DNA from 4 places in the Lysinibacillus capsici genome. Region 2 is predicted to be linked to each of the others. Evidence: riboswitches for the same ligand, from Rfam matches in the RefSeq annotation. Region 2 holds a riboswitch; each other region holds the start of a gene.

Region 1 (5,884 bases), 170 kb from region 2:
GGGCAAGCTATCGAATTATACAGAAGCTGTTTTACATTCAATGGATGAGCAAACAGCCTCAATGCAAGCAGTTAATCATGTCACACAGGATTTAAGTGTCCAAGCGGATAACTTACAAAAGTTAACTAACCAGTTTCAGGTTTAGGCAATGAAAAGGTATTTTTCTGGGTTTTTAAGCCCTAAATAAGCATCTTCACCAATACTACGAAAAGCCACAAAGTAGAAATGATGGACCATAAAAACACTTTCCTAGAATACATGGAAAGTGTTTTTATGGTCGAACCAGCGCAATTAGTTTCCCAGTGATCTCCTCAGATAGTGTGTAGATCGTATGCGTATCCTCGACATGCATCAAACTACTGTTTTGCCCTTTATCACCTAACCAAAGATGATAGCCATATTTGTTTCCTGCCTTGTCCACTATTTGTACATCATATTCTGGCGAAGCCATATTGACAACACCCTCGTTTTTGACAGCAGTTGCAATGGCTTGTTGGAATAGTGTAAGTGATTCTTCATCCTCATATTTTTTAATAAAATCACGGTTTATCTTGCCAAATTCAGCACCGTTAGAAATGCTGACCTTAGCTAATTCATCATCTGGTTTTTCATTACATCCTAGTAAAACAACGGCTAGTAGAGACACTAAGGCAACTATCATTATTCGCAACCACTCACCCCCTCTATAGGCTAAATAATACCACCATTTCCTGTCGTAGTTCTCACTTCTTTGTAATACATTAAATAAACGAGAGCGAAAGGGGACAGATAGTGGGCTTATTTGATGGATTGATCGGCAATGCAAGCGAGGTGAATTTAGAAAAACTACAGGAGGAGGTCCATAATTTATTAATTCCAAACGAGAAAGTCAAGAACGCCTATAAAATTATTAGAGACACATTTATTTTTACCAATAAACGATTGATCCTCATTGATAAGCAAGGAGTGACTGGCAAGAAAACAGAGTATCATTCCATTCCCTATAAAAATATCGTTCATTTTTCAGTAGAAACAGCTGGAACATTTGATTTAGATGCAGAGCTCAAAATATGGGTGTCTGGCAGTTCATTACCGATTCAAAAAAACTTCAATAAGGCGACAAATATTTATAAGGTACAAAGCGTCTTAGCACAGTATGTGTTAGGGACGTAATGAAGGTGCTAATAGTCCATGTGCACAACCAAAAGCCCGCAATAATGCGAGGCTTTTTTGTCGTGCCAGAAGCGGACGGTGTAAAGGATTTTAAGTCGGCTTCATGATTACGGTAGGCTCGAAAATACTGATAAGCGTAAATAAGAGCGCCTTGCCGAATTCTTATTCAAAGACAATCATTTCTCCGACTTCTTTAAACCCGAAGCGTTTATATATATTCTTTCCATCCTCTGATGCCTGTAAGACTACGGGCTTTTGCTTATCAATTGTTTGACTGAGTAGGAATTGAAACATCTCACACTCAGGTGGAGAAAAGTATATATACAATGTATAGACTCTTTCTCAATTGCGAAATGCAATCTCGTGAAAAATAGTAGAATGTGTACTCTACTTATCAGGTGATTAAATATGGTTATTTTCTTCTATTATAGGATTATGTTTCCATATATAATATATTATAGAGAAAGGTGTGGAGAAACTGAAAGTATCTAATCAAATGAAAGTAACTATTATTGTTTGTCTAATCGGTTTTATCTTTGTAGGTTACTTTACAGCAAAACAGTATATCCAAGTGACTAATTGTAAGGAATTATCCCGAGATGGGCTGCTGTATGACGAGGAAATGTGTTACCGCAATCATGGTAATAAACAAGAGGTAGATGATTGGGAGCAATATAAGCGAGATATGAAAGATGCTAAGTTTAAACATGACCTATACGAAGAAGTTAAAAGAATAAATAAATAAGAATAAACTAGGACTGCTCTTAATTGAGTAGTCCATTTTATTTTGGTTGTTTTCGTAAAGGTTGTTGTTATTGAGCTAACGTCGCAGTTTAGTAGAACAAGCAAAATGGATTTTTGTTCGTTTTAAATGTAAAATTTATTTAAAATTGGTATATCTTATTTTTAAGTATTAAAGTAAAGAAACAAGTTAACAAAAACATTAAAAATCAACTAAGTCTAGGGGGAACTTATGTTAATTTCTACAATAATTTTGGGTTGGATAGGAATAGTGATTTTTTTAATTATTGTTTTTACATTTCAAAAGTTGGTTAAAAATAACGAGTTTGCTTTGATACATAACTTAATGGCTTTGATGTATGCAATGTGGTTTCCTTTACCATTGACTTTGTATCAATTATTAAATTCGGAACTTCTACAAGTGGGGACAATATTTGGCTTAGTTTATTTAATTTTGCTAGTGATTACTATGACACTTCAAACAGGTCATATTACATATATAGTAAAACATAATGGTAATAAATCAATTACAGATAAACAAGGAGAGTATATGATGGCAACATTATCTAATCCTTTCGAAGGATTGGCAAATGTTTTCAAAAGTATTTGGGCATTATTTTTAGGAATTACTTTCTGGAATGGTGGAGAAATATTAATGGCAAGTATTATGTTTTTATCCAGTTTACTAATTTTTTATTATTTATTTATAGTACTGGATACAAGTTTAGTAAAGCGAGTCAAGTTATTTTCAAAGGTAAAAGCCAATAATTTTCTAGTTAATCTTGAAACGTTACTTTTCTTCATAATTTTGATGAGTTATATTACCTTTAATTCTTGATGGATGGAAGGAACGAACTTTGTGAAGAATTATACTTAGACTAATTGAGTGCTTTAGTTAAATTTCGATATACTAAATAAAAAACAATCTTTGAGAATACAGCCTTTATTTTTCTCATCCAATCTATCCAGTGTATATATCCTTAAAATCTGATGGACACAATATTTCATTCAAACCTAAACAATCGCATAGATAAACTCCGTACTCAAATCGAGTACGCAGATTCCCACAAGGGTTAATTTTTGCCTTACAGTTTGTCCAAATGATAACCTTGCAAATTGACCTCACCGACCAATTATGGAGGTCAGGTTTGCGTAAATTAGTATAATTAATAGGGTTATCTCATTAATTTGGGATAGCCCTTTTTTTGTCTTTTGACAAATACTAGAATACATATTACAATTTAAACCAGAAATACAAAAAGAATATCTACTCTACATGTATTAGTGTGTTAAATTACAATTTAATATTAATAAATAATAGGTGCGTTTATCTCTTGATAACGCTTAAAAGGGAAGTCGGTGTGAATCCGACACTGTCCCGCAACTGTAAATGTGAGCGACTTTTCAGTATCCACTGTCTTTGGACGGGAAGGAGAAAAGAAGCGATGATCATGAGTCAGGATACCTGCCTGTTACGAGTACACACCATAAACCTACGAGGAATAGGAGGTGGCATATTGACAAAACAGAATGCTCTGTTCGTCACAGTACGTCAAACGCCCATAGTAAATGAAAGGGTTCACAATCGAACTCATTCACATATACTTAGGGTTTGTTTGGCATTGTGTGATGAAAGAAGATAAAATGAAGGATTTCCTCAAAAGTAGGGAGTCCTTTTTGTTTTGAAAATATGTACGCAAAGGGGAAGCACGTATGACAAATATTCATGTAACGACAATGTTGGAAACGCCTTTTGAAGATCTGAACATTTGTAAGCAACCACGCACAGAAGTTGCCAAGAAAGCGAAAACAAGAATGGTGGTCGAGTCTCTGATCGATCAATTATTAGCAACGAAGCTGATTCGCAATGATCGCTTCTTTGAGCAAATTTTATATAATAAAGAAATTATTTGGATACAATATGGGGATGTGGACGGTCATCTTTTAGCGAAAGCAGCCATAGCAGATGAACTGAAAACAAAGACGAATAGTTTTATGATGTACATGCCGACCAATCCGATTGTCTATGAGGTCAATGGAGAAGCGTATCACTTAATTACGCGCATTGATTCTACACGCGCAAAGCCCAACCTTGACCGTCTCTCATTGGAGCCAAAGCCTGTTTTAAGTGCCGCTCGTGTCAATGACTTATTATGCTCGATTGTTATGCGCTTTTACGAAACGTATTTACACGATTTAGCGCCTCACCATGACAAACTCATCGCATTTGTACAGCAGGAATATGCCCAGTTTATTGAAGCAGTGCAAGCGTTAAATGATTATCATTTCAACTGGCATCCACGTGGCAACGGTCACGAGCTTTTACTGCAATTAATTAATCATCTACAACTTTTAAAAAGTCAGCCAGGTAAGGTACTAATTGATTTTACAAACAAGCATGACTACGTGATAGTTGAACCCGCTTATTTGATGGACAAACCAACAAAGAAGGCTGTAGGTGCACTATAAAAACAAGCCCTCCATTATTCGGAGGGCTTGTTTTGATCTTGCGCTATGAATATCCGCGAAAGCAGGAAAAATACCCGCGGAAGCAAGTGAAATACCCGCGCTAGTGCGACGAATACCCGCGAAAGCAAGTAATGCCTTCACGCGAACAAAATCACCCCATCCTACAGGCAATGCATGGCTGCCTGTGCTTCTTGCCATGGAACCGTATACCCTTTGCCCTTTGCACAAAAGATACTAGAGGAGCTATACTCAGGGTCTGCATTTTTATCGTAGCCAATCTGTGCAATCACATCCTCTGTATTATGGCACACATCATAGCCATCAAATTGGAGTGTGAGTGCACCTTTCCCATTTGTATAGGCGGCAAAGGTTGTACTGTAGCTCATTAAAGTGGCAACAGGCGCACGACCTGTTAGGATAACATTCGTTTCGGATAAAATCGGGTCATCGAATATGCCTGCTGCTTGCTGAATATCAGTCATCATACGACCGATAAAGTCGTTTGAAGCCTTCATTTTAAAGCGATAATAGGGTTCAAGTAGAACATTTTGTGCCTGCTCCAGCCCCTGACGTAGGGCACGGAAACTGGCTTCACGGAAATCTCCCCCCGATGTATGCTCATTATGCCCGCGACCTGTTAGAAGTGTAAAATGAATATCTGTTACAGGGAAGCCTGTCAGTAGCCCATGATGATCACGCTCAAACAGGTGCTTTTCAACAAGGCGCTGATTGCCTACAGATAAATGATCGGCATGACAGGCATTGCTGAAGGTATTACCTGTTCCACGTGGATTTGGCTCCATTAATAAATGAACTTCGGCATAATGCTTGAGGGGCTCGAAATGACCATAGCCTGTTACGGGGGTCGCAATGGTTTCCATATATAAAATTTGCGGCTCACCAAAGGAGACAGCTATTGAAAAACGCGTCATGAATACCTCTGTCAGGACCTCCAATTGAATGACACCCATAATATGCACATGGATTTCCTGAAATTTTTCCTGCCAGACCACACGCAAGGACGGCTCTTCAGCTTCGAGTAAACGGAAAAACTGGAGCACTTCCTTGATATGCTGATCGCCCTCATATTGAACCTTTGCCTGTAAGGTTGGGACAAGCTCATAGGGCTGGGATAGCATCGTTGTACCGATTCGATCCCCAATGTTTGCCTGGCTCAGTCCTTTGACAGCGAAAATTTCTCCTGCCTCTATCTGTTGAACGGTCTCATAGCGACTGCCGTTATAAAGGCGAATTTCGGTTACTTTTTCTGTTACTTCGCCAAATGAAAATTCATCCCGCACATGCAATGAACCCTTGACCGCCTTCATAAAGGTTAAACGTTGGTGACCATCATGACGAATTTTAAAAACCTCTCCCTCAAACGGGGCATCCTTGTCAAAATCGGTACACGTTAACAGTGGGAGCTGGTCAAGAAATTCCTGAATGCCCTCATCTTTTAAGGCAGAGCCAGCAAAGCAAGGGAAGGCACATTCATTTTTAATCATTCCCTGTAATTGAGCAA
Region 2 (5,884 bases):
TTGATTAAAATAACACCGATTTCGCCTCTATAGCCTTCATCTATAGTGCCTGGGCTATTCAGTACGGTTACACTATGCTTTAATGCTAGTCCACTTCTTGGTCGAATTTGGGCTTCCGTTCCCTTAGGTAATTCAATCTGTATACCTGTCTTAATGAGTTTGGCTACGCCTGCTGGGATTTCTACTGCTTCTATGGAATAGAGATCCATGCCTGCATCACCAGGGTTGGCTTGTATCGGTAGCATGGCATCAGCGTGAACTTTTTTAATTTTTACTTCTAGATTCATTGTTCTTCATCCTTAACGATTAAAATTGAATGTGTCATCTGTGATCGGCGCAACTTTTGCCTTGGCATAGGTAGCACCCTTTTGTGAAAAGAAATCATATGTGGAGCCTTCATTACGAATACCATTCATCACAATTGGATTGACTTCTTCTTCTGGGAACATGGCTTCAAAGCCGACATTCATTAATGCTTTATTAGCATTATAACGTACATAGGCTCGCACTTCAGGTGATAATCCTGTTTCCGCATAAATATCATCTGTATACTTCATTTCATTTTGATATAAATCTAATAATAGCTCATAGCCCCACAAATGTAGCTCTTCTTGCTTTTCCTTTGAAAATTGCTTGAATAGATTTTGAGCAAAAAATCCAACTGCTACCCCATGGATAGACTCATCACGCAAGATCAGTGAAATAATCTCGGCACTGTTTCGTAGGAAGCCTTGTCCCCCTAAGTATAGTGGATAGAAAAAGCCAGAATAAAACAGGAAAGATTCAAGCATAACGGATGAGAACATCGCTTTCCATAGGCTCTCTGGATTGCCTTCTTCAATACTATTATAAATATCTGCGATTTTATTGGCCTTATACTGTAGAAATTCATTTTTCTTGACCCATTCAAATAGCTCATCGATTTCTTCGTTTGTACAAAGCGTTGTGAAAATATAAGAATAGGACTTGGCATGTATCGCCTCGAATGCATCAAAAACGGTTAGCACAGCCTTCTCCTGTAAATCATCTGTATAAGCGGCAACACGATTCATTCCGATATTTGTTTGTACAGTATCCAGTAAGGTTAATCCTGCAAATACTTTTTTATATGTGTCCTGATGCTCAAAGCTTTTCCATTGTTTAATATCTTTACTGACCGCAATTTCTTCTGGAAACCAAATTTGCTTCCATTGCTGGTCCCAAAATATTTGGGCAAGTTCACTTGTTGCTTTATTCCAATTGACTGCCTCATAAATTATATTTGACATGCTACACACTCCTCTAAGCTTTGTAATCGTTGACGAACATAGTAAACGGACTTAATGCCCTTTATCCACGCATAAATGTATACTTTAGCCAATTGTTCGGTTGTCCAATTGTCTGTTACATAAAGCGTCATGGAAATACCTTGGTCAACGTGCTTTTGAGAAGCTGCATATAAATCAATTAAATCATACGGATTCACATCATACGCCTCCACATATAAATGACTATTGTCATTTGTTAAATGAGGCATTGGATAAATGGTTCTACTATCGGCATAATCACGAACCTCTACGCGCTCTGTACATGGAGCGATTGAAGCCGTACAGCTACGAATATATGAAATACTACCAGTTGGGGCAATAGCCAAACGATAGGAATGGAATAGCCCGTATTGCATCACATCTTGCTTTAACGTTTCCCACATCTTGTTTGTGATGATTGGAATATTGCCAAGCGCCTTCAATACAACAGGTGACAATTCTTCTTCAGCTTTATTGATATATTGGTCAAAATAGCTACCAGATGCATAATCACTGTCCTCGAATCGATAGAAGGTTGCAGCTTTTTCTTTTGCCATTTCCATCGAAGATTTCAGTGAATAATAGTTCATCGCTTCCATAAAGTGATCCATGAAATCAATCGACTCTCTTGAGCCGTACAGGATGCCCTCCGTCACCAGATGCCCATGGAGGTTCATACAGCCAAGCCCTACAGAATGCATTAATTGATTGGCTTTTGCAACAGACGGTACATTTTTAATATGCGTCATTTGCGATACATTTGTTAGTAGGTGCATCGCTGTATCGACTAATGCGCCGAAATCCTTCACTTTACTTGCTGCATGGATATCGATGGAACCTAAGTTACACGATACATCTAATCCATAGTCATTTGGTTGATCCTGATCCGTAATGATACTTGTCTCTTGCACTTGCAGAATTTCTGTACATAGATTGGACATTTTGACACGTCCAATATTTTTTAAAGGATGTACCTTATTGACATTATCATCAAAGATTTCAAACGGATAGCCTGATTCAAATTGTGCTTTTTTCACCTCTGTGTAAAGCTTCCGTGCATTTAAACGTTTAATTTTACGAATTTTTGGGTTATCAAGTAGCTCGTAGTACATGTCTGAAATGGAAATCTCAGACATACGTTTACCGTATTCTTTAAAAATATCGTATGGGCTAAACAAGACGATATCCTTATCACGTTTCATCAGTTCGAAGAAAATACTAGGTATAATAATCCCTGTTGAAAGAGTTGCGAGGCGAATTTTATCGTCAGCATTTGGTTTTTTTGATGATATGAAATTTTCTATGTCTGCATGGAAAATATTTAGATAAACAACGCCTGAGCCATTTCGTTGCCCTAGCTGATTCGAATAACTGAAAGAATTTTCTAACAGTTTTGCTACTGGGATGACACCACTTGCACGATTTAATATCTCTTTAATTGGATCACCTAAAGGGCGTAAATCTGTTAAGTTGACCCCTACTCCACCACCAAGGCGTGATAGCTCTAAACAATAGCCAATATTTTCAGCAATACTGTTCATGGAGTCATCCATTGATAATTTAAAGCAGCTAACTAATTCACCACGTGCTTTCTTACCACTATTTAAAGCAGTTGGTGTTGCTGGCTGGTAGGCTTCCATCATTGCTTCGACAGAGCGTTCTGCTAGAGCCGTGTTTCCTTGAGCCAAATACAAAGCAATAATGACAATACGATCCTCATACTTTTCTAAGATCTCTTCCCCGTCACGACTTTTCATAGCATAGCTATCATAAAATTTGCTTGCGCTCATAAAGGATGGGAAGCGGAAATTATAATCATAGGCTTTCTTGTACAGCTTCTTAATAAATTCCATCTCGTACATATCGATAAATGCTTTCTCATAGTAGCCCTCATCAACTAAATAGCGAATTTTTTCCTCAATATCTATAAAATAACGCAAACGTACGTTAACATACTCTAAAAAGTAGCGGCGCGTAGCTTCGCGGTCCTTTTCTAACTCAAGTAATCCAGTTGTACTATAACGATTCAGTACGTCATTATTAAGCTTTAAATAGGTTTTCATCTCATTACCCTCGTTTCATAAAACGTTTGTATTGCTTCGTAATCCGTTTGATTACCTCGTAAATCTAATTTCCTTACTAAGGGTACATGATAGGTAGCGGCGATTTTCTCACCAGCAGCGCCAAATACATGATGGCCGAAATTACTATTGCCACTGGCAACTACTCCTTTACAAAAATCCCTGTTTTTTTCTAAGAAACGTTGTACCTTTGCTGGAATGTCACCTAAACCATCTGTGTAGGTAATTAAAAGATAGGGCTTGTTCAATCGCAATTCCTCCGAGAGCTCGATACATTCTGCCTTTAATTTGGATACAACATTTCGGACATTACCTGTACGACTCGCGTAAACAATCATAGGGCAATCAACTCAATTTGAGAAACAATTTCCTGAACATCTCCTATAAAAGTTTCATTCATCTCTAAAACAGGCACACTTAAAAAACCTGCGTCAATAATCGTTTGCTTTGCTTGTTCATCGTGATCGATGTTAACAATTTCAGCTTCAAGTCCTGCACGTTGTAGCTCAGATTTTACCCATAGGCATTTTGGACAAATTGTTTTCGTATAAAGTTTCATAGAAATCCCTCTTTTCATAAAATAAAAAAGCCTATCTCCTCTAGAGAGATAGGCTAAATGGAAACGTTAACATACCAAAAATACTGACGTTCCCATCTCTTAATCCCCGAAGAAATGATAAATTTGTTTTATAAAGGCAGGTCTCCTGGCTTTGCTTCATTCTCTGATTCCCTTCCCATGCAAATGCACAGTGGTTGCAATCATCGTCAGCTACACAGTTGCGGGGACAGCGTCGGAATTGTACCGAACTTCCCTTTTAAACTACATGTAGTAGTACCTTTGTAAAACGAACACAATATATAGTTGTTGTTCAATAGTTTTAAGTGTACCATCCTTCAAATGAAAAGTAAATCAAGATTCTAAACTTCTTTATTTTTGGATTATTCAGTATTTTTAATTATGTAGTTCCAAATAGATTACCACTAATCGCTTATACCCAAATCAAAAATCTATTTTAGACGATGTACATGTTTATCTATCAAAATGTATCTAGAATTCTGAAAGAAATGTTCTATTTTATGTACCATTGAAAAATAGTAGCTTCTATCATAAATCCTGAAATAATGATCATCTCTTACCCATTTCAAATGATGCTCATTAAATTAATAAAGAGCATGCTTTTATCATAACATGCTCTTACCATTCTATCATTGAGATTATAGTCTAATCTTAACCTCAGTCCCGTCCTGAGCTTTGACATCGACTAGCACGACTCCCTTATAATTTTGTAGTTCCTTGATAATCGGCTTTAGCATTTCTTTATCGATGATCGGAAAGGTAAAGTCTATGTTCTTTCGATCGAAGTATGCCTTTGTCCACTTATTGGCTTGTAGCTGAATCCATTTGGAAGTTAATATGGAGAGGACAATGGTTAGCACAATATAGGGAACTGGGACTGTAAAGCGAACATCTTTTGCTTTCACTTTTACATGCATCATTCGTTGCCTCTACTCAATGAAGACTGCAACGGAATCCCCGTTTGCTGATTTTATATCTACAATTTGTCCGTCTAATTCATTTTCGATTGCTTCAAGTAGAAGATTGATGTCGATATCTTTTACGTATTTTTCTGATTGTGGAATACTCGCAGCGATGCTGTGTCCTGCCATCAATACGGCTTTGACAAGTTTAATCGGCAAGTTTACCGTAACATTATCATTTTCGGTGGATACAACACGAACCTTTAATGTTTTTTCTAAATACTTTGTTTTTTCCACAAATTTGTTCTCAGAGTCTTCTTTCTGTTGTAGCACTTGAATCAGCTCTGATCCTTTATCCGCATCAATTTTTCCCTCTTGAATCATGGTTAACACTTTTGTGATTTCCTCTTTCATGGTCCGTTCCTCCCTATTCGTCTTTTAAGAGCTTTATGGCTTCATCCGTTGTGATTTCGCCATTTTCCAGCATGCTTACAATTTTTTTCTCGTCTACTTCATTTTTCTTCTTTTGAGCATAGCCAAGGGATGAAATAATGTCGTTTAGCTTGCCTCGAACTGTTGGATACGAAACACCCAGTTCCTTTTCAACCTCTTTAATGTTTCCTCTGCAGGTTAAAAACACTTCCACAAAATGAAGCTGATCCTGTGATAAGGATGCTAGCTTCGACAATTCAAATTCATTTTCAATGGTCGTGTGACAATGAGAACACTGTAACTTCGTAATTTTTAATGTTTTACTGCAGACAGGGCAATTTGTGATTACTTGATAAGCCATAGTGAACTCCTTCCTTTAAGTTAAGTTGATTATATAACAAAGAAATTAAATATGTAAATAATAAAAATTGATTTTTTTAATTATAAAATAAATAAAATTAATTATTGAATTAAAAATATTAATTAATCATTGCTGTATTGCTTGTCGTAAGCAATCATAGCACAGTCAACTTTACTCTATGTATGTGTTTTCTATTTCTACTGGTAGCTAGCGACATCAGTTAGATCATGACAGTTTAGAATTGA
Region 3 (5,884 bases), 1.1 Mb from region 2:
GTATACTCTTTCTTTTTTCATGGTTTATTTTTCAGGGCGTCCATGATAAAATTAAAATTTTCTTCAAAGTTTTTGTAGATATTAACGTTTTTTTGTCCCTGCACTTTTGAAGCATAACTAGCAAAGTTTAGACCAGCTCCATAAATTTGTAGTGCTCCATTCGCCAAATCCCCCTTTTGGAGAAGCTCAATGCCATCTTTCAAGAAATTTTGGCTCTCCTCCAAATGACATTCCGTCAAGTATTTATCACCACTATGAAATAACTTTAAATTTTCCAGTATTTTATTTGCTGTCTCTTCACTGATCGAAGCGTCGACATTGATTAACAACTGATTAATCGGTTTTACGAGTTGGGCATAGAGGCTATCGTGTGTTTCACAGGTTTCAGCAATAGCATTTCTTAATTCTTCTGCATTCATTATATCTTCCCCTAACTTTTTAACGTTTTATTACTTTTGATACTTACCCAATCTTCAATCAATTCAATACTGAAGTTTCAGAAATAATTTATGTTTACATTGAACAGATTATAAGGGCTTTTCAATTTTATGTTTAACATTTCTTAGAGAACTGGAAAAATACAAGTTTTGGAAGGTGGAAATGGAGTTAATTTGTGATTTATTTGTTAGGACAATTGATGTAGCCGATAGTTTTTGTAACAAGCCGAGTTTTAGGCATAGAGAATTCTAAAAAGCACTAATTAAGGAAGACTTGGAATCCAAGTGAAGGATTCCTTTATTGTTATAAGCTCTTGATAAGCTCCTAAATTGTTTGAATAGCTGGTTGTACTAAGTTAACACTCAAAAAAATTTTTCCTCTTGACAATAAAAAAGTTGTAAAGTAGATTTATCATAATTACATAAAAGCAATAGGTGCCCATTAGGGAGAATAGGGAATAAAGTGAAAAGCTTTAGCGGACCCGCCACTGTATAAGGGAATTTCATAGTGTATGCCACTAGCAAATTGCTGGGAAGGTACTATGAGGTGTTGAACTTGAGCCAGGAGACCTGCCTACATGCTTTAGAAGATATAGATGATGGAAAAGTCTGTAGTTTATTTGTCATGACAATAAACTACAGACTTTTTATTTTGTCTTAATGAGAACGAGAGGAGAAATAATCATGCAATTATTACAAGACACGATTCAAAACATTCCAGGGGTTGATATGAAAAGTATGGAACAAGCCAGAAAGCGGATTGATGCGCTTTGTAAGCCCCCGGGTAGCTTGGGTAAACTAGAATCAATTGCCGTACAGCTCTCTGGTATAACCGGACAATTATATCCGACAGTCGACAAAAAAGTGATGATTGTCTGTGCTGCAGATCATGGTGTTTGCGAGGAAGGTGTAACCACGAATCCACAAGATGTTACGCTCTTTCAAACATTAAATTTTCCTAAGGGTGGTACAGGCGTTTGTGCGATTGCGGGCATTACCAATGCAAAGGTGGTCACAGTAGATGTTGGGGTAAAAGAAGATATTCCACTTGATGCAGGAGTCCTTATTCATAAAATTAAATATGGTACCGATAACATGGCACAAGGTCCAGCTATGTCCAAACAAGAAGCCATTCAATCGATAGAAGTAGGAATCCGTGTGGCCACTGAGGAAATCATAAAAGGTGCTGATGTACTTGGGACTGGAGAAATGGGCATCGGCAATACAACACCAAGTGCTGCAATATTAGCAGTTTTGACGGGATACGACCCTATCGAAGTAACGGGGTTTGGTGCAGGAGTAGGCCAAGGAGGCATTGCCTATAAAGCAGCAGTTATTGAAAAAGCAATTACCTTAAATAAGCCTAATCCAAATGATGTTATTGATGTTCTGGCTAAGGTTGGAGGATTAGAGATAGGGGCGATGACAGGTATTATTCTTGGCGCTGCTGCCCATCGTAAACCCGTTGTCATTGATGGATTTATTTCGACTATAGCTGCCCTCATTGCTTATAAGCTCGAACCAAAAGTAATTGATTATATTATTCCTTCCCATGCTTCAGAGGAGCCAGGGGCAAAAATTGCCGCTGCGTTACTAGGCATTGAACCGATGTTGCATATGAATATGCGTTTAGGCGAAGGTTCTGGAGCAGCCTTAGCCTTTCCTATTTTAGATGCAGCTTGCTCGATGATGAAAAACATGGTGACTTTAGAAGAATCCATGCAGTTGTTAAAAAGGTAAGTTAAATGTCTTTTTTTAATCATATAAGGAATGAAACATTAGCTAAAACAATAAAACAGCCAATGACTTAATTTTTGGTCATTGGCTGAATGGTGTTTATGCTCGATTTAATTTACGTAATGGCAAGCGCCACTTCATCATATAGGAAAGAATACGTAAAGCTGTAATCACTGCGAATAAAATATAAAGGAAAATGTCCCCTGTAAAAACCTCGAAGCCGATTAACAGTCCAGCAAGAGCTGCCCAAACGCCATAAACTTCATCACGGAGAACTAATGGTTTTCTTCTAGCTAATAAATCTCGTACAATACCACCACCTGAACCTGTCAAAACAGCAGCTACAATGACTGCGCTCACTGGCATATCAAGCTTGACAGCATAGAGTGCGCCTTGAATAGCAAATGCTGATAAGCCAATCGCATCTGTGAAGTTACCCCAACGATGCCAATGTTGAATCAGATGATGTGGAAAAATAAAGAATATCGTAATCGCAGCAAGCGCTATTTGAAACATCATATCCTGTCCCCAAAGTGTTGTGACAGGTAGTCCAATGAGTAAATTTCGAATAGCTCCTCCACCAAAAGCAGTCACAATACCAAGTATATATACACCGAATAAATCGTATTCTTCTTCCATGGCAATAATTGCCCCAGAAATAGCAAAGGCAATTGTTCCTATGATACTAAAAACCTCCCAAGCCATCCCGTTCACCCCTTCTATCAATAAATAAACTTTTTAAAAGTTAAAAGACGTTTTACGTAACAGAATCTATGAATTTAATAGCCAAAATCGGTCATTAAATACGCTTCTTGAATTGAGTCCGCACATTAGCTTAGCGTAAAATCCTCTTAGAAACAATAGGCAAGTTTTACAGGTGCACATACAAATTGATAAAATGTGATTAAAATAAAGAAAAACATTCGTCAAATGCGTTCATATACCAGTAGTTGGTTAGGGAATTCTAGAGTGATTGAAGTCAATTTAGATAGTCAATAAATCTTACTGATTGAAATGCGAGACATTGTGAAATGGAGAAGAAAGAATGACGTTTACATCAAATTTATCAACAGAAACGCTATCGTTAGTGGCAAAAGTAGAGGAGCAAGTTCGGTCTTATCATGCCAATGTAGAAGAAATGGCGTTCTACAATCAGCAGAAGGTGCTAGCAGCTTTCAGAAAGCATCAAGTAAGTGATTATCATTTACACCCATCAAACGGCTATGGCTATGATGATGAGGGGCGCGATAATCTAGAGCGTGTTTATGCGGAGGTATTTGGTGCAGAGGCAGCCATAGTCCGACCACAAATTATTTCAGGCACACATGCAATCACGCTTAGTCTATTCGGTGTTTTGCGTCCTGGTGATGAGCTGCTTTATATTTCTGGTCAGCCATATGATACATTGCAATCCATTGTCGATGGTGGTGATAAAGATACAGGTTCACTGAAAGATTATAAAATCGGTTATCGACATGTGGATTTACTAGATAATCAGGTTATTGATTGGGCAGGTGTAGAAGAGGCCATTACAGCACAAACCAAAATGATTGCGATTCAGCGTTCAAAAGGCTATGCCACACGTCCATCCTTTACAATTGAAGAAATTGCAGAAATGTGTGTAAAGGTACGTAAATTAGCTCCGAAAGCTATTATTTTTGTAGATAACTGCTATGGCGAGTTTGTAGAGGCCCAGGAACCTACAGAGGTTGGGGCTGACTTAATGGCAGGCTCGCTCATTAAAAATCCAGGTGGAGGCTTGGCTAAAATTGGTGGCTATATTGCTGGCCGAGCAGATTTAGTGGAGAAATGTGCCTATCGTATGACATCTCCAGGTATTGGAGCAGAAGCGGGGGCCACATTAAATACACTAGGTGATTTTTATCAAGGGTTTTTCCTAGCACCACATGTTGTATCGCAAGCACTAAAAGGGGCAATATTTACAGCTGCAATGCTTGAGGAAATCGGCATGAGCACTTCTCCGAGCTATCACGCGAAGCGTACAGATTTAATTCAATCAGTATCGTTCCAAACGGCTCAGCAAATGATTGATTTTTGTCGTGAAATACAAGCGAACTCACCGATAAATGCCCATTATGCTCCTGAACCAGCCTATATGCCAGGCTATGAAGATGATGTCATTATGGCAGCTGGAACATTTATTCAGGGGTCCAGCATTGAGCTAACAGCGGATGGCCCAATACGACCTCCATATACAGCATTTATCCAGGGGGGACTAACATATGAACACGTTAAATTTGCTATTTGCAGTGCGGTTCAAGCCATTCAAAAAGCATAACAAGACAATAGATAAAGCCTAAATATGAATAGTTTTTTACAATTTTTAATCGAATTGAAAAAAATAGTGCCAACCATGTTAGATAACCTTACATGGTTGGTTGACAGTAAAAAAATTTCATTATATGATAAGCGGGTATTGGAGGAGGACTTAAATGAGTCGTGAAATTAGACGAACTATGCCGTTATTATCGATGAGTATCGTGATGCAATTAACAGAGCTTTCGGCAAGACAAATTCGTTATTATGAAGAACACCATTTAATTGAGCCGCACCGAACAGAAGGCAATCGACGTATGTTTTCACTAAATGACGTCGACACATTGCTTGAGGTTAAAGATTACTTAGAACAGGGTATGAATATGGCGAAGATTAAAAAAATATTTGCTAAAAAGCAAAATCCTGTTGCAACAACTGATGAGCAAGATTTAAGTGATTCAGAATTACGCCAAATTATGCGCGAAGAAATGCGTCAAGCACAGCGCATGCAAAAATCGTCCATCCGAAGAGGGGATTTATCTCGATTCTATTAATAAATAGGGTAGGGTAAACATAAAAGCTAGACAAATTATAGGAGTGTGGAAAACTGTGGGTAAATACACAAAAGAGGACATTAAACGTCTCATCGAAGAAAAAAACGTAAGCTTTATTCGTTTACAATTTACGGATATTCTTGGCACTATCAAGAATGTTGAGATTCCTGTAAGTCAATTAGACAAAGCACTTGAAAATAAAATGATGTTTGATGGCTCATCTATTGAAGGTTTCGTTCGAATCGAAGAATCTGATATGTATTTATATCCTGATCTTGATACTTTCGTAGTATTCCCTTGGACTTCTGAAAAAGGGAAAGTAGCACGTTTTATCTGTGATGTATACACTGCGAAAGGCGAACCGTTTGCTGGTGACCCACGTAACAACCTAAAACGAATTCTTAAAAAAATGGAAGAAATGGGCTTCTCAAGCTTCAATTTAGGGCCTGAGCCAGAATTCTTCTTATTCAAATTAGATGCAAAAGGCGAACCAACATTAGAAGTAAATGACCATGGTGGTTATTTCGATTTAGCGCCAACAGATCTTGGTGAAAATTGCCGTCGTGATATTGTGCTAGAGCTAGAAGAAATGGGCTTTGAAATTGAAGCATCACACCATGAGGTAGCTCCAGGACAACACGAAATCGACTTTAAATATGCGGATGCTGTTACTGCATGTGATAACATTCAAACATTCAAATTAGTGGTTAAAACAATCGCTCGTAAACATGGCTTACACGCTACATTTATGCCAAAACCACTATTTGGTGAAGCGGGCTCTGGTATGCACTTTAACGTGTCGCTATTTAAAGGTAAAGAAAATGCGTTCTATGATGAATCTACAGAATTAGGTCTTTCTGAAACAGCTATGCAATTCAT
Region 4 (5,884 bases), 470 kb from region 2:
AGGCTTCCTCCGCAAATGGATGAGAAGCATCTACCACCAATTGATAGCCCTGCTCTGTCATGATGGTCGCCATTTCCTCAGCTGTCAGTCTACCGATTAAATGTGGCAGGCCAACGTCAGCAAGACTAGAGGCTGCCGATTCAGTGACGACCGTAGCGGTTACTGCATAACCTGCACGTTGTAATGCTAGGGCTAGATCCCTTGCATCACTTGTTCCTGCTAACATGAAAATCATTTTACCGGCTCCTCTTCATGATGATGGTCATGGTCGTGATGATCATGATGGTGATCGTGATGATGCGCATGATCGTGATCATGATGGTGATGATGATGTGCATGTACTGCCGCATAGGCACGATATTCTTCTAGATCTTGCATACCTGTTGATGTACCGTTGATTGCCTGTTCAATACGCTCTAATAAAACATTTTGTAACCGTTCATGGTAGCCAAAATAGTTAGCAATTTGAATATCACAATCTGGGTAAAGTTCAGTAAACTTCTCACACATACCATGCATGCGCTCCATCAGAATGCCTGTGAATAAAAAGTATGGTAACATGATGATTTTTTTTGCACCTAGTTTGACACAACGTTCAATTCCTTCTTCAACTCGTGGATCTGTGACACCCATAAAAGCACTTTCTACGTATTTTACAGGCAGTTTTTCCCATAGAAGTCGCGTGATCTTATAAAAATCACCATTAGCAGATGGATCACTGCCACCTCGTGCAATCAATAAAATCGCTGTTTCTTCCTGCTCTTGTTCTGAATTAAAGCCAATTTCAGCTAGGCGATCTTGTAAAATGGCAAAGATTTCATCATGGATACCAATTGTTTGACCATATGTGAAGGTAATCGTTGGATAATGCTCACGCGCATGCTCGATTTCCGCTGGAATATGCAGTTTTGAATGGCCTGCATGCAGTAAAATGATTGGAATTACATGTACCTCTGTAGCTCCCTTTTTCACACAGTTTGTAATACCTTCTTCGATGTTCGGTGAAGCAAATTCAAGGAAACAAGTTTCCACTAAAAATTGTTCATCAATACGCGGTGTCATTTGTTCAATAAATGTACGAACCTCATCATTTCCTGCTGCTAAACGGCTCCCATGGCCGACAAATAAAATAGCTTTCATCTCTCTACTCCTTACTAGTCGCCGCACGGAGCTGGCTCTACTTTTATTTTGGAAGACATATCTTGATACGTAAAATGTAGTATCTTTTTCACACGTTTAAAATATTTAAATAAGCGTTCATTTGGATGAGCATTTGCTTTATATTCTTCAATAATATCTGTAATGAGTGGTATCAACTGCTCAGGCTCCAGCCCTTCTACAACAGGCTGTGCTGCGTGAGCCGTACGACCGACTGGTTTTGCTCCAATAAAGACATCAAATTTACTTTTGCGGTAGACGATGCCAATATCATCAAATACAGCCCGATAACAGGCCATACCACAGCCATTAAAGCCGATATTTAATGTCTTCGGTAAGGACATACCGCCTAGTTTTTCTTGTATTTCCTCTGCATATGGTATCGAATCAGCCTTTTCACCGTAGCAAAAATCACAAGCCTTCAGTGATAACACATCACCAATTGGGGTTAATAAAAATCCTACTTCCTGTAATTTCTCTGTGATCTGTTCAGGGGAAGTCGTTGGTATTTTCAAATGAATTTGATGGTCTGGTGTGTATTCCATCGTCCCCTCATCCCCAACAACCTCTGCTAACGTCATCATTTGCTGGGGAGTAAAAAATTTATTGGCTACTCCAGGGCTTACTGCTAGTTCAAATATAGATTCTATTTTTTGCTGTACAAGCTTCGGTGTTACTTTGACTGCGCTTGTCCCTTTTACCATTGCAAGTGCCGCTGTAGCCATTTCAAGAGCTGTTTTTTTCGGCTTTGGCGTAGCGGCTATACTGGGTTTATTAAAGCGCCCTGCATTAGGGTCAGCCATAAAGTCATTTCGCGCTGTTCCTGTCTCTTGGTTCATTGCCCAAGGTTCATTTTCTTCGCGTAAACGTTGATGTGGACGTAATGGCTGTTTCTCTTCACCCAGGGTATATTTACGTTGGTAACCGCGGGGCGTAATCATCTTATTGTCATAGAAAAATGTTGACGAATTCCCGATAATTACAGTTGTCAGCATACCAATATCATGTTCTAGCATTTCAGCTAGTGTTGTCATGGTTACTTCTTGACGTTCTCGATAGGCACTTTTCACAAGCCCAACTGGTGTGTCTGGCGAACGATATTCTAAGAGAATTCGCTGAGCCTCGACAATTTGTCTTGTTCGACGACCACTTTTAGGATTGTATAAAGCAATGACAAAGTCTGCCATTGCAGCTGCCTCGACACGCTTTGCAATTAAATTCCAAGGTGTTAGATGGTCACTCAAGCTGATTGTACAAGCATCGTGCATAATAGGTGCACCAAGTATGCTAGCGCATGAATTAATCGCAGAAATCCCAGGAACAATTTCTACTTCAATTCCTGTTGCTTCTGTCCAGCCTAGCTCAATTAACACCTCATAGACTAAACCCGCCATGCCATAGACGCCTGCATCACCACTCGAAATCACCGAGACGATGCTCCCTGCTTCGGCTTGACGAACGGCTTCCTGTGCACGCGACACTTCTTCTGTCATGCCTGTACTAACAATCGATTTTGCACTTACTAAATCTTGAATCAGCTCTACATAGGTTTTGTAGCCTATAATCATATCACTTTGTTGTAAAGCCTCTACTGCACGTGTCGTAATATGCTTAAAATCTCCAGGTCCAAAGCCTACTACGAAAATTTTTCCTTTTTGCGCCATGTTGTTACCCCTCTTTCACCTTTTCGATCCCTTTAATGGCAGTTGTTTGAGCAGTACGCTGTAATGTACCTTCACGAAGTGTAAAGACATGTTCGTTGTATAAGGATTCATGATGTAAATCTTGTACTAGTGTTCTAGCATGCTCTGTTGATGGCACACGATACCAGTTCCCTTGGGGGTAAGCGATTACCACACAAGCATCCTTGCATCGTCCATTACAGCGCGTTCTTGTCGTATGTATTTCTTGATCGAGTGCTTGCCGCTGTATCTCATCTCGAATGGCTAAGGTAATTTCCTCCCCATCCTTTTTCATGCAGCTACTGCCATTGCAAATAAAGAGATGTGTTTTCATCCCCTCTAAATTCCAAGTTGTCATCTTCTGTCTCCCCTCATTTGCTTTTTGGAAAAAGAAAAACCTTTACTCTATAACGAAGAGTAAAGGTTTTGTAGAAGCCAAATAAAAACGAATAGAATGAAATACAGGTACTCGCTTTCGCTTCAACTTCTCCCTCCGAAAAGTTTGCATGCACAATCAAATAAGCAGGTTTCCTGACTTAAGCTTCATTTTACTGTCGCACCTTCCCAAGTTTGCACCAGTGGCTTTGCGATTTCATCAGCTATTACAGTAGCGGGGGCTGTATTGGATTTTCACCAATTTCCCTATTATCTCGAGCTATTCGAGCACTTATTGACATTTTATATGAAATTTTTATTAGAATTTTAAATAGAAAACTGTCTTTATCATATCTTATTTTTTTAAAATTTCAATATTTCTTTAAAAATTTATGACAAATTTATCAATTTTGAATGGAACTAGGTATGAAATTTATACAATCTATAAAATATTTGCGCACAACTCGTTATCAGAATATTCACTATTGACCTTTAATTAAAAAAATTTATAAAAGGTATAGCATATTTATGGAAATTCATGTTACACTTTGTCGTGAAATCTCACAATTTGAATGTTTTTCGGTGCAAAGTGCTTGTCATTTTGCTTAAAAGGGAAGCCGGTTTAAGTCCGGCGCGGTCCCGCCACTGTAATAGGGAGCTTTATAGAATATGTCACTGTCCAACGGATGGGAAGACCTATAAAGCATTGAACTAGAGCCAGGAGACCTGCCGAAAAATAAGTGATCGTTTCAGCCTACGAGGATAGGTGTGCGGCTTAGCAGATGAGAATGTTATTTGCTTTTTTAGCTATGCACTTTTCCACCAGTGGAGAAGTGCTTTTTTTGATTACGCACGCAATCTTCTAAAAATCTACTAATTAGTTAGGAGGAAAACTTTTTGAAATTTTCATGGTGGAAACTTAGTTATTTTTTACTGGCCTTTTTAATCGTGCCAAAACGTGCCTTTGCCATGCATATCATGGAAGGTTTTTTACCAATCGAATGGGCTATTTTTTGGTGGGTCATCTCTATTCCATTTATCATTCTAGGATTGCGTTCTATTCGAAAAACCGTTGATGAAAATCCTGAAACAAAAATGCTTTTGGGGCTTTCAGGAGCCTTTGCCTTTGTGCTATCTGCCTTAAAAATCCCTTCTGTTACAGGTAGCTGCTCTCACCCAACTGGTGTAGGACTTGGGACAGTACTCTTTGGCCCTCTAGCAATGAGTGTAATTGGAACAATCGTTTTATTATTTCAATCTTTATTATTAGCTCATGGAGGAATTACAACTTTAGGGGCTAATGCCTTTTCTATGGCTATTGTTGGTCCTTTTATTGCTTACTTTGTCTTTAAAGGTGCTCAAAAAGTAGGCGTGTCATTTTCACTAGCCGTATTCTTTGCAGCTATGCTTGGTGATTTAGGTACATATATTGTGACTTCTGTACAACTAGCACTAGCCTTTCCTTCAGAGGTTGGAGGCTTTATGGCATCCTTTACAAAGTTTGCAGGAATTTTTGCCTTAACTCAAATTCCTTTAGCCGTGAGTGAAGGAATTTTAACGGTCATAGTGATGAATTTCTTGAAAAAATACAATATTAGCGAACTAAAAACTTTACGTGTTTTCTCAACAAAGGAGGCACATTAACAGATGAAAAAAAATTTATTGTTATTAGCAATTGTTGTGTTATTAGCCATCATACCCTTGTTCATACAAAAAGGTGCTGAATTTGGTGGTGCTGATGGAGAAGCAGAAGCAGCTATTGGTGAAATCAATGCGGAATATGAGCCATGGTTTGAAAGTCTATGGGAGCCACCAAGTGGTGAAATCGAAAGCTTATTATTCGTGCTACAGGCAGCTATAGGAGCTGGCTTTATTGGCTACTTCATCGGCTATATGCGTGGCAAACATAAAGAAGGTTAACCATTATGTTACTCATTGATAAGTATGCCTATCTGAATAAGCTAGCGTCCGTTCATCCGCTAGAAAAAATGATATTTTCACTTGGATTACTTCTCATAACGCTCATCATGAGAGATGAACGACTTTCACTCATTACATTTTTTGTAATGAGTGCTTTTATCATTTTAGGTGCCAAAATTCCGCTTACATACTATGGCAAATTATTATTGCTACCTGGCTTTTTCTTATTAACAAGTCTTGTATCTATTTTACTTTCTTTTACATCATCAACGAATACACTCCCTGCCCATATTTGGTCGTTTACATGGAGGAATTGGACTGTCTTTATTGGGAACGCAAGTGTGTTAGCAGCGCAACAGCTGTTCTTTATTGTCCTTGGCAGCATTAGTTGTTTATACTTTTTAATTCTAACCACTTCCGTACAAGGAATATGTTATGTGCTACGACAATGGCGACTCCCCTCTTTATTAGTGGAGCTCGTCGAACTAACCTATCGTTTTATTTTTATGTTTTTAGAAAGTATGCAAAATATACATCTCGCCCAGCAAGCACGTCTCGGCTACCATTCACCGATGCAATGGCTACGCTCTGTCTCCATGCTTATTGTGGCATTATTTGTGGAAATGTTTCAACGTAGCCGAGAGCTCAACAACGCCATGCTATCACGTGGAGGCGAGGCCGTCTACTGGCAAGAGATGGGCTCTTATAGCAAGAAAAATTGGCTAGGCATGGCAGCTATTTTACTAGTC

What was found. A riboswitch is a leader RNA that binds a small molecule or an ion and turns the genes downstream of it on or off. The one in region 2 is predicted to bind cobalamin.
Region 1: linked by a shared signal. The riboswitch ahead of LCP48_RS11255 (hypothetical protein) and the one ahead of LCP48_RS12090 (glutaredoxin family protein) in region 2 are both predicted to bind cobalamin.
Region 3: linked by a shared signal. The riboswitch ahead of cobT (nicotinate-nucleotide--dimethylbenzimidazole phosphoribosyltransferase) and the one ahead of LCP48_RS12090 (glutaredoxin family protein) in region 2 are both predicted to bind cobalamin.
Region 4: linked by a shared signal. The riboswitch ahead of LCP48_RS14485 ((2Fe-2S) ferredoxin domain-containing protein) and the one ahead of LCP48_RS12090 (glutaredoxin family protein) in region 2 are both predicted to bind cobalamin.

What each region holds. Positions count from the first base shown of each region.
Region 1 is NZ_CP084108.1:2,293,779-2,299,662, forward strand. Features, by position in the region: gene LCP48_RS11225 (methyl-accepting chemotaxis protein) at 1-145, shown strand, start outside; gene LCP48_RS11230 (YhfM domain-containing protein) at 272-661, opposite strand; gene LCP48_RS11235 (PH domain-containing protein) at 772-1,152, shown strand; partial or broken gene LCP48_RS11240 (acetyltransferase) at 1,315-1,449, opposite strand; gene LCP48_RS11245 (hypothetical protein) at 1,622-1,897, shown strand; gene LCP48_RS11250 (hypothetical protein) at 2,126-2,731, shown strand; cobalamin riboswitch at 3,196-3,380, shown strand; gene LCP48_RS11255 (hypothetical protein) at 3,607-4,362, shown strand; gene LCP48_RS11260 (elongation factor G) at 4,524-5,884, opposite strand, start outside.
Region 2 is NZ_CP084108.1:2,460,353-2,466,236, reverse strand. Features, by position in the region: gene dut (dUTP diphosphatase) at 1-287, opposite strand, end outside; gene nrdF (class 1b ribonucleoside-diphosphate reductase subunit beta) at 300-1,268, opposite strand; gene nrdE (class 1b ribonucleoside-diphosphate reductase subunit alpha) at 1,256-3,349, opposite strand; gene nrdI (class Ib ribonucleoside-diphosphate reductase assembly flavoprotein NrdI) at 3,346-3,705, opposite strand; gene LCP48_RS12090 (glutaredoxin family protein) at 3,702-3,926, opposite strand; cobalamin riboswitch at 4,045-4,222, opposite strand; gene LCP48_RS12085 (hypothetical protein) at 4,583-4,864, opposite strand; gene LCP48_RS12080 (SHOCT-like domain-containing protein) at 4,874-5,260, opposite strand; gene LCP48_RS12075 (DUF2089 domain-containing protein) at 5,274-5,639, opposite strand.
Region 3 is NZ_CP084108.1:1,311,281-1,317,164, forward strand. Features, by position in the region: gene LCP48_RS06140 (hypothetical protein) at 18-419, opposite strand; cobalamin riboswitch at 854-1,029, shown strand; gene cobT (nicotinate-nucleotide--dimethylbenzimidazole phosphoribosyltransferase) at 1,122-2,177, shown strand; gene LCP48_RS06150 (trimeric intracellular cation channel family protein) at 2,274-2,879, opposite strand; gene LCP48_RS06155 (methionine gamma-lyase family protein) at 3,220-4,473, shown strand; gene LCP48_RS06160 (MerR family transcriptional regulator) at 4,628-5,005, shown strand; gene glnA (type I glutamate--ammonia ligase) at 5,061-5,884, shown strand, end outside.
Region 4 is NZ_CP084108.1:2,926,221-2,932,104, forward strand. Features, by position in the region: gene cobK (precorrin-6A reductase) at 1-235, opposite strand, end outside; gene LCP48_RS14475 (sirohydrochlorin chelatase) at 232-1,140, opposite strand; gene cobJ (precorrin-3B C(17)-methyltransferase) at 1,155-2,822, opposite strand; gene LCP48_RS14485 ((2Fe-2S) ferredoxin domain-containing protein) at 2,827-3,198, opposite strand; cobalamin riboswitch at 3,345-3,526, opposite strand; cobalamin riboswitch at 3,779-3,963, shown strand; gene LCP48_RS14490 (energy-coupling factor ABC transporter permease) at 4,113-4,859, shown strand; gene LCP48_RS14495 (energy-coupling factor ABC transporter substrate-binding protein) at 4,863-5,135, shown strand; gene cbiQ (cobalt ECF transporter T component CbiQ) at 5,141-5,884, shown strand, end outside.